3 regions of the Alicyclobacillus sp. TC genome follow, and region 3 is predicted to be linked to each of the others. Evidence: riboswitches for the same ligand, from Rfam matches in the RefSeq annotation. Region 3 holds a riboswitch; each other region holds the start of a gene.
What was found. A riboswitch is a leader RNA that binds a small molecule or an ion and turns the genes downstream of it on or off. The one in region 3 is predicted to bind cyclic di-GMP.

Region 1 (4,159 bases), 830 kb from region 3:
TGTTGCCTGTGCGCTGGGTCCAAGAAGCTTCCCATTCTCACTCACCATCGCGTCCCCCGTAACCAGCGTCTTACTATTACGATGGTAGAGACTGATATGACCAGGTGTGTGCCCTGGGGTGTATATCACTTGCAAACCTCCAAAAAACGGAAGCCACTCTCCATCTTCTACTGTTTGATTGACTTTAGCTTGGGGAGGATTCAAAAAGATACTCTCCACCTGACTGCGCATCTCTGCTGGTACTTGTTCCAACATCTGAGCAACACGTTGGCGATTCATTTTGATAGGTTCTTTTTCACCTTCAATGTAAGGTTTATCCTCCGCGTGAGCATAGACAGTAATCGACTTTGGAAGCTCCTTGATTAAACTTTCAATGCTTCCAACGTGATCGATATCCTGATGCGTTAAAATAACGGCAGTTATCGTTTCAAACGACACTCCCGCTTTTTCCACCGCTTCGCGAATTTCATTGAGTTGCCCGGGCATGCCCGCGTCTACTAATATGGCTTGTGAATCATCGTAAAAGAGTGTTGGATGAATTAAATTTTTCCTCCCCATTATATTCATTTCCAATTCCAGCATTTCGACTCCATTGGCTATCTTCATCTATCCCAAGCTGATTTTTCACAGCTTGGGTTTCACCTCCTTATGAACAATGAAAACATGCAACTAATTTACGTTGACGTTAACTGAATAACTTGTATAATATCCTAGACCAAGTGTAAATCGCAATCAACTCGAATATATTTTCTTTTCTGTAGGATAACCTAGAGCCATGTCCTGTAGAAGGAAAGAATACAACCAAAATCAGCTTAGATAAGAAACGGAGGTATATGATTGGCACAACAGGATAAATACTTTTTGACTATCGACAACGTTGCCAAACAGCTTGGTATCACACCAAGAACGCTTCGTTACTATGAGGAAGTTGGACTCATTTCTGCAGCAGCACGCACAAATGGAGGTCATCGACTTTACGATGAAAAAACGATAGACATGCTGCAGCAAATATTGCGTTTAAAAGAGCATCTCGGCATTTCACTGCAAGAGATTCAAGAAACGTTGTCTGCTGAACAATCCTTGCAAGAATTAAAGAAGAATTTTCAAGAGCAAAATGAAAATATAGAAGAACAAAAACGGATCGTCCAAAATTTTATTCAAATACTAGAAGAGTTGATTGAAAAAATGAATCGAAAAGTAGAAAATGTTCAAGCAATGAAATTGCAATATCAAGAAAGAATGGTTCGAGCTAAAAACTTGTTAAAAGAAATAGACTGTTCAAAGGAATAATTCCCCCGTCCAATTGCATAAATACCACAAATACTAGACTCATTGGACTCATGGTCCATGAGTAAATTTATATTTCTTCCCCTAAATACTAGCTCATGAAACCCATTTTTATAATTAAATTATTTATAGTATTTATTGGTATTTGTATATAAAATCAACAGATAACTAGTAAATCTCTTATTTTGATAACAAAAGGAACTTATTCTAGGTACTTCGCCATTGGAGTTCTTTCACTTTCTGCTATTTCAGGAATACAGTTCTTTACGCCTGCCAAAATACAAGCTTTTAACGATTCTCTTGTTAATAAAACGATTACGTTCTCAAGTGATTGGCGGAAAAGCTTACAATCCTATTCAACATCAAAACTTGGAACCACATGCATGAAACAAAGTTTGGGATGGTATGCACTGGAAAATCTTTCATTCCACTTGGGATTATAAATATACTCAATCTACAAGTATTGCGCCCACTTATTAGCATTACGGATCAATTTTTTAATCTGCCTGCACAATCTTTCAATGAGACGCATATTCCGGACCAAGTTCAACCGTTTGAAGGGAGCTATTGTTAAAGAGATGAGCGCTGTCCGTCCATATATGAGCGGTGCAGCGCCAATTTTTTAATTCCTTGATTGATTTTCTGTTAGTTCTCATTCGTTCATCTCTCTCATGAATATTCCGTTCGTATCCCTTACCTCTACCCGCAAAACATATTGGCTTTCTATATTTTCATATTTCAACTGTGTTAGCCTGTTTGTAACGCTCATCTCTGTTTAAACGTTTCTTTTCCTTTCTCGATCCCGTCGCTTTGCATTTCCCCGTTCACCGTTATGACGACAGGACATATGCTTACGGTGCTCGAAAGTATTGTAAACGGAAATAATGTTCCAAATGTTTCAATTCAATCTCTTTCGTTTCAAAATATAGATATGAGTCCAATCGGAACATTTTTAGATTGTCGAAGCACAATCTGTTTCGTATAATGAACGTATCCTAGTTCCTTGAGGGCAAACCTGTTGAAAGACAGGGACGCAAAACTGCGGGTCCTGGATGGAAAAATATAAAATTAAGCCAGGATGGCTGAGTTGCAAGGGTTCGGTAGGAAATCTTACCGAAATGGGGTAAAGGGAATTGCACAACATTCAGCCTAAAACAATGACAGACAAAGAGAACAAAAGGGATACTGAAAGCTTACAGGATTGGGAAGGTTTAATGGCAATGGCTCGAGACTTTGGTTTAACGAAAGAAGAAGTCAGACGCTTCCTCTCTTCCCGCACTATCCAAACGTTGTCTTGAAGGAATAATGTCAATAGTATGAAATGATTCACTTTTATTTAAAATTTACACATGGAGTGGGCGGGGAGACATCTGTGATTGGCAAACGCATACAAGCCTTACGAAAATCTCGTGGTTGGTCGCTCAATGAGTTGTCTGAGCGTTCTGGGGTAGCCAAGTCATACCTAAGTATGATTGAACGAGACAAACAACAAAACCCGTCCATTCAAGTTTTGGAAAAACTTTCTCATGTCTTTCAAATTCCCTTGGTGGAGTTATTACCTGTGGATGTGGTATCCACGGTGGATTCAGAAAATCCATACGGGCTTGATGAAGAATGGCTAGAAATTGCTAGAGAAGCAAAACTTTCCGGGATTGATATTGAAGAATTCAAACAATTTGTTGAATATCAAAGATGGAAAAAAATCCAGGATAAAAGGGATTCTTAATTTTTTATATAATCCGTATCAGTGGCATAAATCAAATGTTTAATCCTCATTTCTTGCGCAATGAGGATTTTTATTTGGAAATTCTCTATTTAGAAATGATTTTCAATATCCCTATCTCTCTTTTCGCAATCGACTCCCTAAGAAAAGCATTCCTATGCCAAGCAGAATAAAACTCAAAGCTTCGGCTAAAGTTTCCAATACAGGTACCCCAGTCACGGGAGATGTTGCTCCAATGACAGAAGATTGACCAGGAGATGAAATGGGAATGACATGAACTGTTTGTCCTTCTGAATGCCCGCCTGACGGGTGACTAGAAATGCTAGAAACTCCCCTTGACTTCCGTTTCCAGAACCTGGTTCTCTAATCGGCGGTGCATTCCCTCCTGATGGATTGGGCTGCGTTACAGTAACAGGAGGATTTCCTCCATTGGGTAAATTGGGCTGAGGTGGTCTATTGGGCGTTGTCGGACCTGACGGATTAGAAGGTGTGCCCACGGGAATCGCTTGAACTTGCACTTGCATATAGCCTAAAGCCCCTGATAATCATTATGAGCGCTTAAAGGCCATTGAAGCGTGTACTGAATGAGCAAGGATTGACCTTCCAATAAAGTAAAAGGTTTGGATTGTACTGTTTGAGAAAAAGGACCCTGTGTTTGAATGGTAGCTTCTTCATCCCCAACGACATAAGCCGTATCACTCATATGCGGTGGAAAATTATCATATTCAAACGCTTTTTGATATCCTGTTCCTGAATAGTCTTTGGAGATATAGGTGCTGGACAAAGTTGTGCCTGTATGACCATTATTTGAAAACAAAGGTCCCCATAGTTTTGTTGTAAAGACCACTTGCTCAGTAACATTTGTTTCGTTCATGATTTCTACAGAACCTGTGCGTGTATCCCCGGGCACTAAGTGATGAACATTAGAAAAAATATGACTTCCATCAGCATATTGTGTAAAAGCTAAACCACCAGAAAATGAAGACGTAAGAGACGGATCGGCCAAAGCAGTCATGCGAAATAATCCATCCGACAGCAATAAAATGCCCACTAACGTACTTCCTGCCACGGCTATGAATCGTTTAGGAAGACGCAATCGACTCATCTTGCACTCACTTCCTTTCAACTACAACCCTACTTTACGAAAAC
Region 2 (4,159 bases), 1.1 Mb from region 3:
GAAAAAGATTTGTGATTAGGATTAGGAAAATAATTTGTGGCCCATGCCTCGTTCGGTGTGGCATATTGAATCTTTTGAATGGACCCATGGAGGGATTGATATACCGGGGAGGAGGAAACATGACCTCGTAGTATTCTCCATAAGGCTTGTGGCCCTGTTTGCAAATCCAGAGGTCCCGATAACATTACGAATCCAAACGAACTATCTTGAGAATTAATGGAAACATGTAATTGGGCGTTTACTATTGTCCAAGGCGCACTGAGACGATCCATTCTCCAATGGACGCCACCGTCGCTTGTAGTGTTGAGAGTGACATGGCGAGCGCTGCCTTGAGTGATCACCCAAGCATTTTGTGAATTAACTGCATCCAACGCTAAAATGTGCTTGGAATTGAAAACTCGTACCCATTTTCGTCCCGACGTTGTAGTTCGAAAAATTGAACGGGAAGAATTGGCCCATCCGGTGGTTCCATTGACCATATAGATTGATTTTAGGTTTTCTAAAGGAGATATAACTACGCTTTTGGCTGAATTAACATCTCGATGTGTTCGACTTGGCTTAAATGAATGGGGACTATCAGATGATGCTGTAGGGTTGAGTGTATTTCCATTTTTATTGATCAATGACATTGTCCCACACCCGGTCACCGTCAAACACGTCAATGCAAGCATAGACGCAGTCAGTCCCCAGATTCGTTTTTGCACAAAAACCACCCCTAGTTTCGATTGTTTACCTGTATAGACGTACCCGCTACACATTTTGTGACAAGAGCATTTTCCATCCGCACGGTATATCTTCGTGACTGCAGAGCGTGTTCTGTCGGTTACAGGCTTGTTCCAACGTCCTATTTTGGTTACAATCTCCAAAAACGGAAGAGAACCTACATGCGTATACAGGATACACGCTTTGTGGTGCTGGATACAGAGACGACAGGTCTAGACCCAACCATCCATCGGATTGTGGACATTTCACTGGTCGAGGTGAGCAAAAACGGCATTCGCCCACTCTATCAGACGCTTGTCAATCCCCAACAAACGATACCGCCGGAAGCTTCGGAAGTGCATCACATCACCAATCGACAGGTCAAAGACAAACCCACATGGGAAGAAGTGTGGCCAACCATTCTGACGCATATCCAGGACGCTGTACGGGTGGCCCATAATGCCAAGTTTGATCGGTCTTTCTTGCCGGAAACCCATCGTCCGTGGATCTGTTCCTACCGTTTAGCTCGTCATTTGTGGCCAGAAGCACAGAAACACACCAATCCATACCTGCGTTCTTGGCTTGGTCTTGAACTCGACGCGGATATGGCACATAGCGCAGCGGATTGGTAAGAAGATGTTCTTGTGTACTCGCTCGATCGTACGTTCGCACTCGAAATGAATTTGAGGTATATGACCTTCCTTTTGTGACAAAAGGTTGAAAATTGTCGGAATTTGTAGGAAGATAAGGTAGGAAGAAATTTCAGAAATGCGTATCAAAGCATACCAATGGAAACATTGGGACGCAAAGCTACGGGTCTAAGGGTATGTGCCTAGGATCGCCGGGTTGCCGCATAGGGCGAGAAGAACGAGGGGGCCATCCGTAGGAAACGGGTGGCCCTCAAACGATAGAGGGGTGGGTAAGATACACATGGTACAAGATTCACACATCAAAAATGGTAAAATATCCCTCGGGGGGGGGGGGGGGGGTATAAACTGTCTAATCGACCAAATATACCCACTTCCGTTTTGCAAAGTATCTTATCCAGTATTCAAAGAGGACAACTAGATGTGGTGTTTCAACCTATCGTTCATCATCGCAAAGAGCACTTTTTTGCGTATGAATCGTTAAGTCGCCCTCAATGCGAGGGGAAGGGGATACCGCCGGATGTATGGTTTCAGGCTGCCTATGAATATCAACTATCTACTGAAATCGACCGGCTAGCCTTATCAATGAGCTTGAAGAAACGTTTGGAGTTGCCAGCAAAATGGCAATCTAAACCGATTTTTGTCAATGTTAGTCCCCATAGTCTGACGGAGCGTGCCTATTTGGAGGAATTAGAACATCTGTTGCAAGAGAGTCATTGCCCGCCCAGCCAACTTATCTTTGAAATGATTGAATACATAGCTTATGATCCGAAAACCCTATTCGAGATGTTACGACCCTTACGTTCTCTAGGCGTTCGAATTGCTTTAGATGATATGGGGGTCGGACATGCCAATTTGTCTACCTTGGTGATATTGGAACCCGATTTCATCAAAATAGATCGTTCACTCATTCAAAACATTCATCTTTCAGATAGAAAACAGCGGTTACTATCTCATCTATTGTGTTACATGGATTCCGGAGAACAAGTGATTGCCGAGGGCGTAGAAAAGATAGAGGAGGTACAAATCACTCAACAACTGGGCATCGATTTAAGTCAAGGATACTACTGGGCACGACCTATGGCTGTGGAAGATTGGGCGATGATGACTCCCTCAACCTTTCTGAATACTTCCTATTCGATTGGAGGGCAGGTCAACTGAACCGAATCTAGGTAAATTAGATGGATTCGTTTTCAAATTCGTGTGTTTGTCCGGTTCCATGAAGACTCGTTTAGCATGTTTTAATGCTAAAGGAGGGTTGAAAAATGCTCGATGGACTGACACGCTGGGCTATTGTATTTTTGATTATCTTTGTATTGTTCTTTTTGCTGGTACCTACAGCCGTGACGACCTGTAAGACTGTACCTGTTGCCTGAGGCTACACAAGTCATTCGCCACAGTCTGGGCTTTCTTGACTGTGGCTCATTCAAGTTAGTATTTGATATACTGCTGTAATTGCTGCGTACAATGACGACAGACTTGCTGCTCGTGAAACCATAGAAGATCTTCTGTATTCTTACAAAAAATACATCCCGGTACATATTTCTGAAGAATCAAATTCTCCTCATCTAACAAAAATTCAAGTTCATCTCCGCACTCTATGCCTAAACTCATTCGTAACTCTTTGGGAATGACGATTCTTCCTAATTCATCGACTCTCTTGGTCATTCCTGTATCCAGTATGTCTTCCTGCACACAGGTTCCCCCTCTCATGGGAGTGGCCCACGCGCGGTGAAGCGTGAGCCCTACGGTGTCGAAAGGATGTGTTTCTATATTTATTCTGTGCTCCGAATATTGATTTTATTCCAACATACGCATTTCTATGGATAGGAATCCTTTTTCTTTCGAACATGATAAAATTGATAAAATGAGACAGCATTCGCACTAGAAAAGGAAGGTTCGTATGACAGAAATTGTTGAAGAATTGCCCAGACTGGCTCCCATCATGAAAAAATTGTTACAGGAGCATATCTTGGTCGGCCCGACACTCACACATGTTTCCGTTGCAACAATAACTTCGCATCATCAACAGTTAATTCATCAAGAGGCTCGGCGGTTAGTCCGACAATATTGGCCTGAGCACTGGTTTGCCCGTCCAGCCATTCAACCCTACTATCAGAAAGTCGTTGCCACCAATGCGATGATTGACGCGATCACCAGCACAGCTGCCTTTTATGCGCATTTACGTCTGGGTCAGTCCGGGCTCGAAGGTAGCATGATACTGGTAGCTTCGAAATTACTGGAAACGAGTATGAAGCGATATTCTCCTGAAACGGTGTTTGCTCTTGCATTTCTTGTCAATGCATATGATGACTATCAGGCAATTCAATATTATCAGCCTATGTTAGTTACAGATTTTGTGAGTGGTCAATATCATCGTCCCTGGGCTTCTTATCCGTTGGAAGAAGAATGTAAACTCATCTTGGATTATGGTGTTGCAGAATGGGTATCTTCATCGGATCGTTTATCCATTCGTTTAACAAAAAAAGGAGAAGACCATCTCAAGGAATTTCAAGCTTTTCTACAGGAAACCGGTTTCCTTGAAAAGCGTGCTGCACTCAATCGGTTTGCCGGTTTTGGTCAAATGGAAGATTATGATGAGATCATGAATCGTCTTTCCAATGCGAAGGAATTACGTGCCGCACTTTTGAAAAATGCTCGCTTGCAACCGAATATGCACGTATTGGAGCTTGGCTGTGGAACAGGCATGCTCACTTTGGATGCCGGACTTTACAAAAAAGTAGGTTTGTTTGGGCAAATCACGGCGATTGACCCCTCGCTGGGTATGCTGAATCGAGCGATGAAGAAGC
Region 3 (4,159 bases):
TCGATTCCAACGTTGATTGTTTATATCTTCCTGGGTAAATATTTTGTTCGAGGACTACTGGCGGGATCGGTTAAAGGTTAATCAGAAAGATAATGCAGAAGAATTTTCTATGTAGCCGTGCCCAGCCAATGAGCCATTCGGTTCATGAGCGGGCGCGGTTTGATTTTGAAGAAGATAAACGACGTAAAAGGTTTAATAATGCAGAAATACTCACCCACATAGAACCCCAAACAAAAGAAGAGGCAAGAGCGGTACTAAAATGGAAATAAAGATTTGCTGGATTCCCATCCACCGTTATATTAGAGAGAAAGGGAGCATTCAGCGGAGTATGGAGACCCATGCCTGTTAAACTGGATTGGTGGAAGAGGTTAAGTATGTGCTCCCGCAACCAGCCAAACAGGCGGGCGAAACCGGCTGCAACAAGGTACCATGGATAAAGAAAAGCAATCAGGACTGAAACAATGGGGGCAAAAGAGATGACACCGAGATCGAGCAAAAGTATACAGGCCCACCAATACCAGCGGATTCGCAAATAGCGTTCTAGTTTTTCTTTGATGAGTGTAGCGCCCCAGATAGACAGATAAGGAAGCGGTACCACACAAAGTAAGCGCCAACGAATCGTTTGACGTTTACGCGACAGTGTTTGTGGACTGTAAAAGGTTGTATTCGTGTCTGGTGGCTGGTTATCCAATCGTGGTTTTTCTATTGTAGATGCATTTTCCGCACCGGAGATCCGCTCTTTGCGCTTCCATCCTGAATAGACGACGGGGCGCTCAGCGTTGGCTTCCGGTAATTCTTCCATGGCGTTTGAATGTACATCTGTGCGTCGTAACGCTGTACAATAGGCGAGTCCAGCTAAGAATTCACTTTTCGTCATACGCTTTTGAAACAGTTCATGATCTGAGAGATCAAATCCATCCATATCCAGAATCCACAGACCGTAGCTTTGTTCCCATTCCCGTAAAGTTTTTCTTTCTTCTGTAGGGCGACTATATCTGCGCACGTCTTTCACCTCTGCAGCATGCTCTGCTAGCAGAATACCTATCCTATCGATTTGCTGCAACTGTTAAAAAAAGAGCGATCCAATCGGATCGCTGTAAGGGGGTTAGGGCTGTTCCATGGGAATGATTATATGTTAGAAATATTGAAAGAGCATTGAAAAAATCAATACTCGGCCAACAGGACAAATGCTCTTTTCTGTTCTATTTAAAATAAAATAGACAAAAAACTTCGACACCTATTTACAATTTTCGTATGTTTGATAGAATAGTAGACATCAATTCGCATATTCCACCAACGATGCTCAGGGCAAACCAGTAGAAATGCTGGGACGCAAAGCTTCGGGTCTACGGGTTCATACCTATGATAGCCGGGCTGCCATGGTTGCTGATGTTAAAGAGCAATCTTCCCTGGGGAGATTGCTCTTTTTTCTCCAAACCCAAGGCTGGTTGTCCTTTGCTTCGGCACCGCTGCTCACCCTCCGAATGTCTGCATCCCCCCAGTCAATGCTGTGCAGACATTCGGCACCACGCGGTGTGGTGGCTTTGGAGGAAAAATAGACATGGCAAAGCATGGATGGGCTGTAGGGGTAGCAACGATTTCAACACTTTCCATAGGGGCGTTCTGTGCGCCACAAGTTTTCGCAGATGGTCTTTCCGCACCCCATTTTCCCAATCAAGCACAATCCGATAGTATGTATTGGTCAAGAGCTAGCAATGACTTTTATATACAAGCCAGCAGTGTACCTTATACAGAGAGTGGGACGCAAACACTGCTTAATATTCAACCTGGAGAGTCGTTATACTTAATGGCCTATACAGGGGACAAAAATCTGACTTCCGTTCGTTGGTTGGTCAATAGTCCTGATGCTGCCATTGTGCCGGATTCACCAGATGAGCTTTGGACGTATGGCTCCAAAACCGTCCAAATGGCTGTTTTCACAGCGAGTGAGCCTGGTATTTATACAGTGCAAGCTAGCTCCGAGGGTCAGTACAGTGTGCCTTTGGTACTGATAGTAGGGTTACAACAACTAACTGGTCGAATTTCTCCTGAATCATCTCAATGGACAGGTGTACAGCCCTTCTCTGCAACTGATGCCGGATCAGCGTTAGCTACTGGCGAGACGGGTGATATTCAATATGTAGAGTACAACCCCATAGCCAATACAGACTGGATTCCTGTACAGGGAACGGTCATGGGGAATGAATCTCATGTTGTCGTTCAGCTATCCAGTAACAGTGGACAAGGTATATGGAATTATCTTCTCCCTGTGCAAAATCACGAATTCTCGGCAGATATTCGTTCTCCTTTTACTGGAAGTATTAACATTTCCTATATTTCTCAATTTTATCGCCAGCTAAATACTTCTGGAGATTACACATGGCAAGGGGGATATACACTTTCTGTCAATGGACCGCCAACAAGTGAGTCCAGAAAGGCGTTACTGTATTCGGCGTTTATGGATGGAAATGTAAATCCGGATGCCAGTAAGATAGCGAGCCAAATTTTCGCCAATTCTCCATCTCCAGAAACGGCTGCGGCTGCTATTGCAAATTATGCCAGTGAGAGCATGTCGTATGATTGGTCCATGGTAGATGGGGGCAAGTATTTGTTTGAAGATGTTGCATCAGCGTATTCTTTGCGTAGTGGTGTTTGCGAAGAGATTGCGGAATTAGCAGCAACGATGATGAAATCAGTTGGCATTCCCGCAGAAACTGTAATTGGTAAAGCCCCAGTCAATAGTGCGGAAGATAATCATGAGTGGCTTCAAGCGGACGTGGGAGGCCGTTGGGTAGTCATGGATCCGACTTGGGATAGTCCCAATCAGGGACCCAACACTTTATTGTCCAACGAATATATGACAGAAACTGTTTCTCTGGAGACTAGCCATCTGCCTGATAATCGCCTGGTGGGCAGTATTCAGTAATCGTAATCGCAGCTTAATGATGTGTTCCTGGATGGGGTTTATACAAATAAACCTTCATAAGATGATTCAAAAAGCTAAGACGCAGGTAATGCGCCTTAGCTTTTTTGTTTGGACCATTGATTGAATTCTTCCCACCATTCGGGATGAGCTTCAATAAACTCCATCAGGTTGCTGATTTTTTTCATGGCGTTGCGTGAAAAATAATGTTCAATACCTTCCACCGTTCGGTCAATCTCCTCTGTGTCCGTGAGACCAAGCGATTGAAGAAAAGACTCCAACATCTGATGTCGTTTGGATAGATGCAAACCAAGGGAATAGCCTTCTTGTGTTAGGTTAAGGCCTCGGTAACGCTCGTAAATCAACAGTCCATCTTCATCTAATTTTTGAATCATTTTGGAAACCGAAGCATTATTGATACCGAGTCGGTCAGCAATATCGGTAACTCGTGCATAACCTTTATTTTGAATCAGAATCCAAATGGCTTCAATATAGTCTTCCTGACTCGGGGTGGTGGACACCGAGCAACACTCCTCTCCGCCTCGACCGCTGGGTTCGCGGATTTTGTGCGGACATCATTGATGTTGGTTGCGCGTTGTCTCAACCATTCGAGTCATTTATCGAAGGTTATTGACAACCGTGAATGCTACGGCAACCAACATGAAAACAACGTAAAGCCGCAGACCCCAAATTAAGGTCTTTAATCCCCAGCCGAGTGGCATACGGCCCATATTTTCCAAGCGCTGCATCGCTTCTTTTTGTTCAGTGAGCAACGCTTCAACAAGCTCCGGATGCTTCTCCATCTCTCTTTGTGTTCGTATTGTAACAGAACTTGTATCGTTCGTCGCTATGGAAGTTGTTGTCATGCTGTTCACCTCTTATAACGTGAAGTTGGGGAAAATGGCTGTCAAAGCGTACAGGATACCAGCTATGCAAATGAAGACGCCGATACTGATTGCTAATGTGTTGGCCCATGCTTTGTTGCGGTATTCGCCCATAATCTCCTTGTCATTGACGAGCAGAAGTAGAAAGCCTAATGCTGGCGGCATGGTGAGTACGGCAATCACGTTGACAATGAGTACCACCCATTCTAGTGGGAAATGGGGGATGAGCACAATGCCTCCTGCCACCAGAACAATGGCGAATAGTGTTAGGTAAAAAGGTTTCGCTTCTTTAAATGAACTGTTCAAGCTATGATTTTTCCTCTGAACTTCACCATAAGCGTAAGCAGAAGAA

Region 1: linked by a shared signal. The riboswitch ahead of sinI (DNA-binding anti-repressor SinI) and the one ahead of FY534_RS12635 (transglutaminase domain-containing protein) in region 3 are both predicted to bind cyclic di-GMP.
Region 2: linked by a shared signal. The riboswitch ahead of FY534_RS07415 (EAL domain-containing protein) and the one ahead of FY534_RS12635 (transglutaminase domain-containing protein) in region 3 are both predicted to bind cyclic di-GMP.

What each region holds. Positions count from the first base shown of each region.
Region 1 is NZ_CP044434.1:593,290-597,448, reverse strand. Features, by position in the region: gene FY534_RS02920 (MBL fold metallo-hydrolase) at 1-606, opposite strand, end outside; gene FY534_RS02915 (helix-turn-helix domain-containing protein) at 838-1,290, shown strand; cyclic di-GMP riboswitch class I at 2,286-2,382, shown strand; gene sinI (DNA-binding anti-repressor SinI) at 2,445-2,585, shown strand; gene FY534_RS02905 (helix-turn-helix domain-containing protein) at 2,660-3,013, shown strand; gene FY534_RS02900 (hypothetical protein) at 3,226-3,534, opposite strand; gene FY534_RS02895 (hypothetical protein) at 3,540-4,115, opposite strand.
Region 2 is NZ_CP044434.1:1,509,207-1,513,365, reverse strand. Features, by position in the region: gene FY534_RS07425 (beta propeller repeat protein) at 1-704, opposite strand, end outside; gene FY534_RS07420 (3'-5' exonuclease) at 885-1,334, shown strand; cyclic di-GMP riboswitch class I at 1,472-1,556, shown strand; gene FY534_RS07415 (EAL domain-containing protein) at 1,731-2,510, shown strand; gene FY534_RS07410 (AbrB/MazE/SpoVT family DNA-binding domain-containing protein) at 2,781-3,044, opposite strand; gene FY534_RS07405 (class I SAM-dependent methyltransferase) at 3,253-4,159, shown strand, end outside.
Region 3 is NZ_CP044434.1:2,572,416-2,576,574, reverse strand. Features, by position in the region: gene FY534_RS12645 (carbohydrate ABC transporter permease) at 1-81, shown strand, start outside; gene FY534_RS12640 (hypothetical protein) at 143-1,003, opposite strand; cyclic di-GMP riboswitch class I at 1,298-1,382, shown strand; gene FY534_RS12635 (transglutaminase domain-containing protein) at 1,562-2,926, shown strand; gene mntR (transcriptional regulator MntR) at 3,022-3,444, opposite strand; gene FY534_RS12625 (hypothetical protein) at 3,541-3,789, opposite strand; gene FY534_RS12620 (NRAMP family divalent metal transporter) at 3,802-4,159, opposite strand, start outside.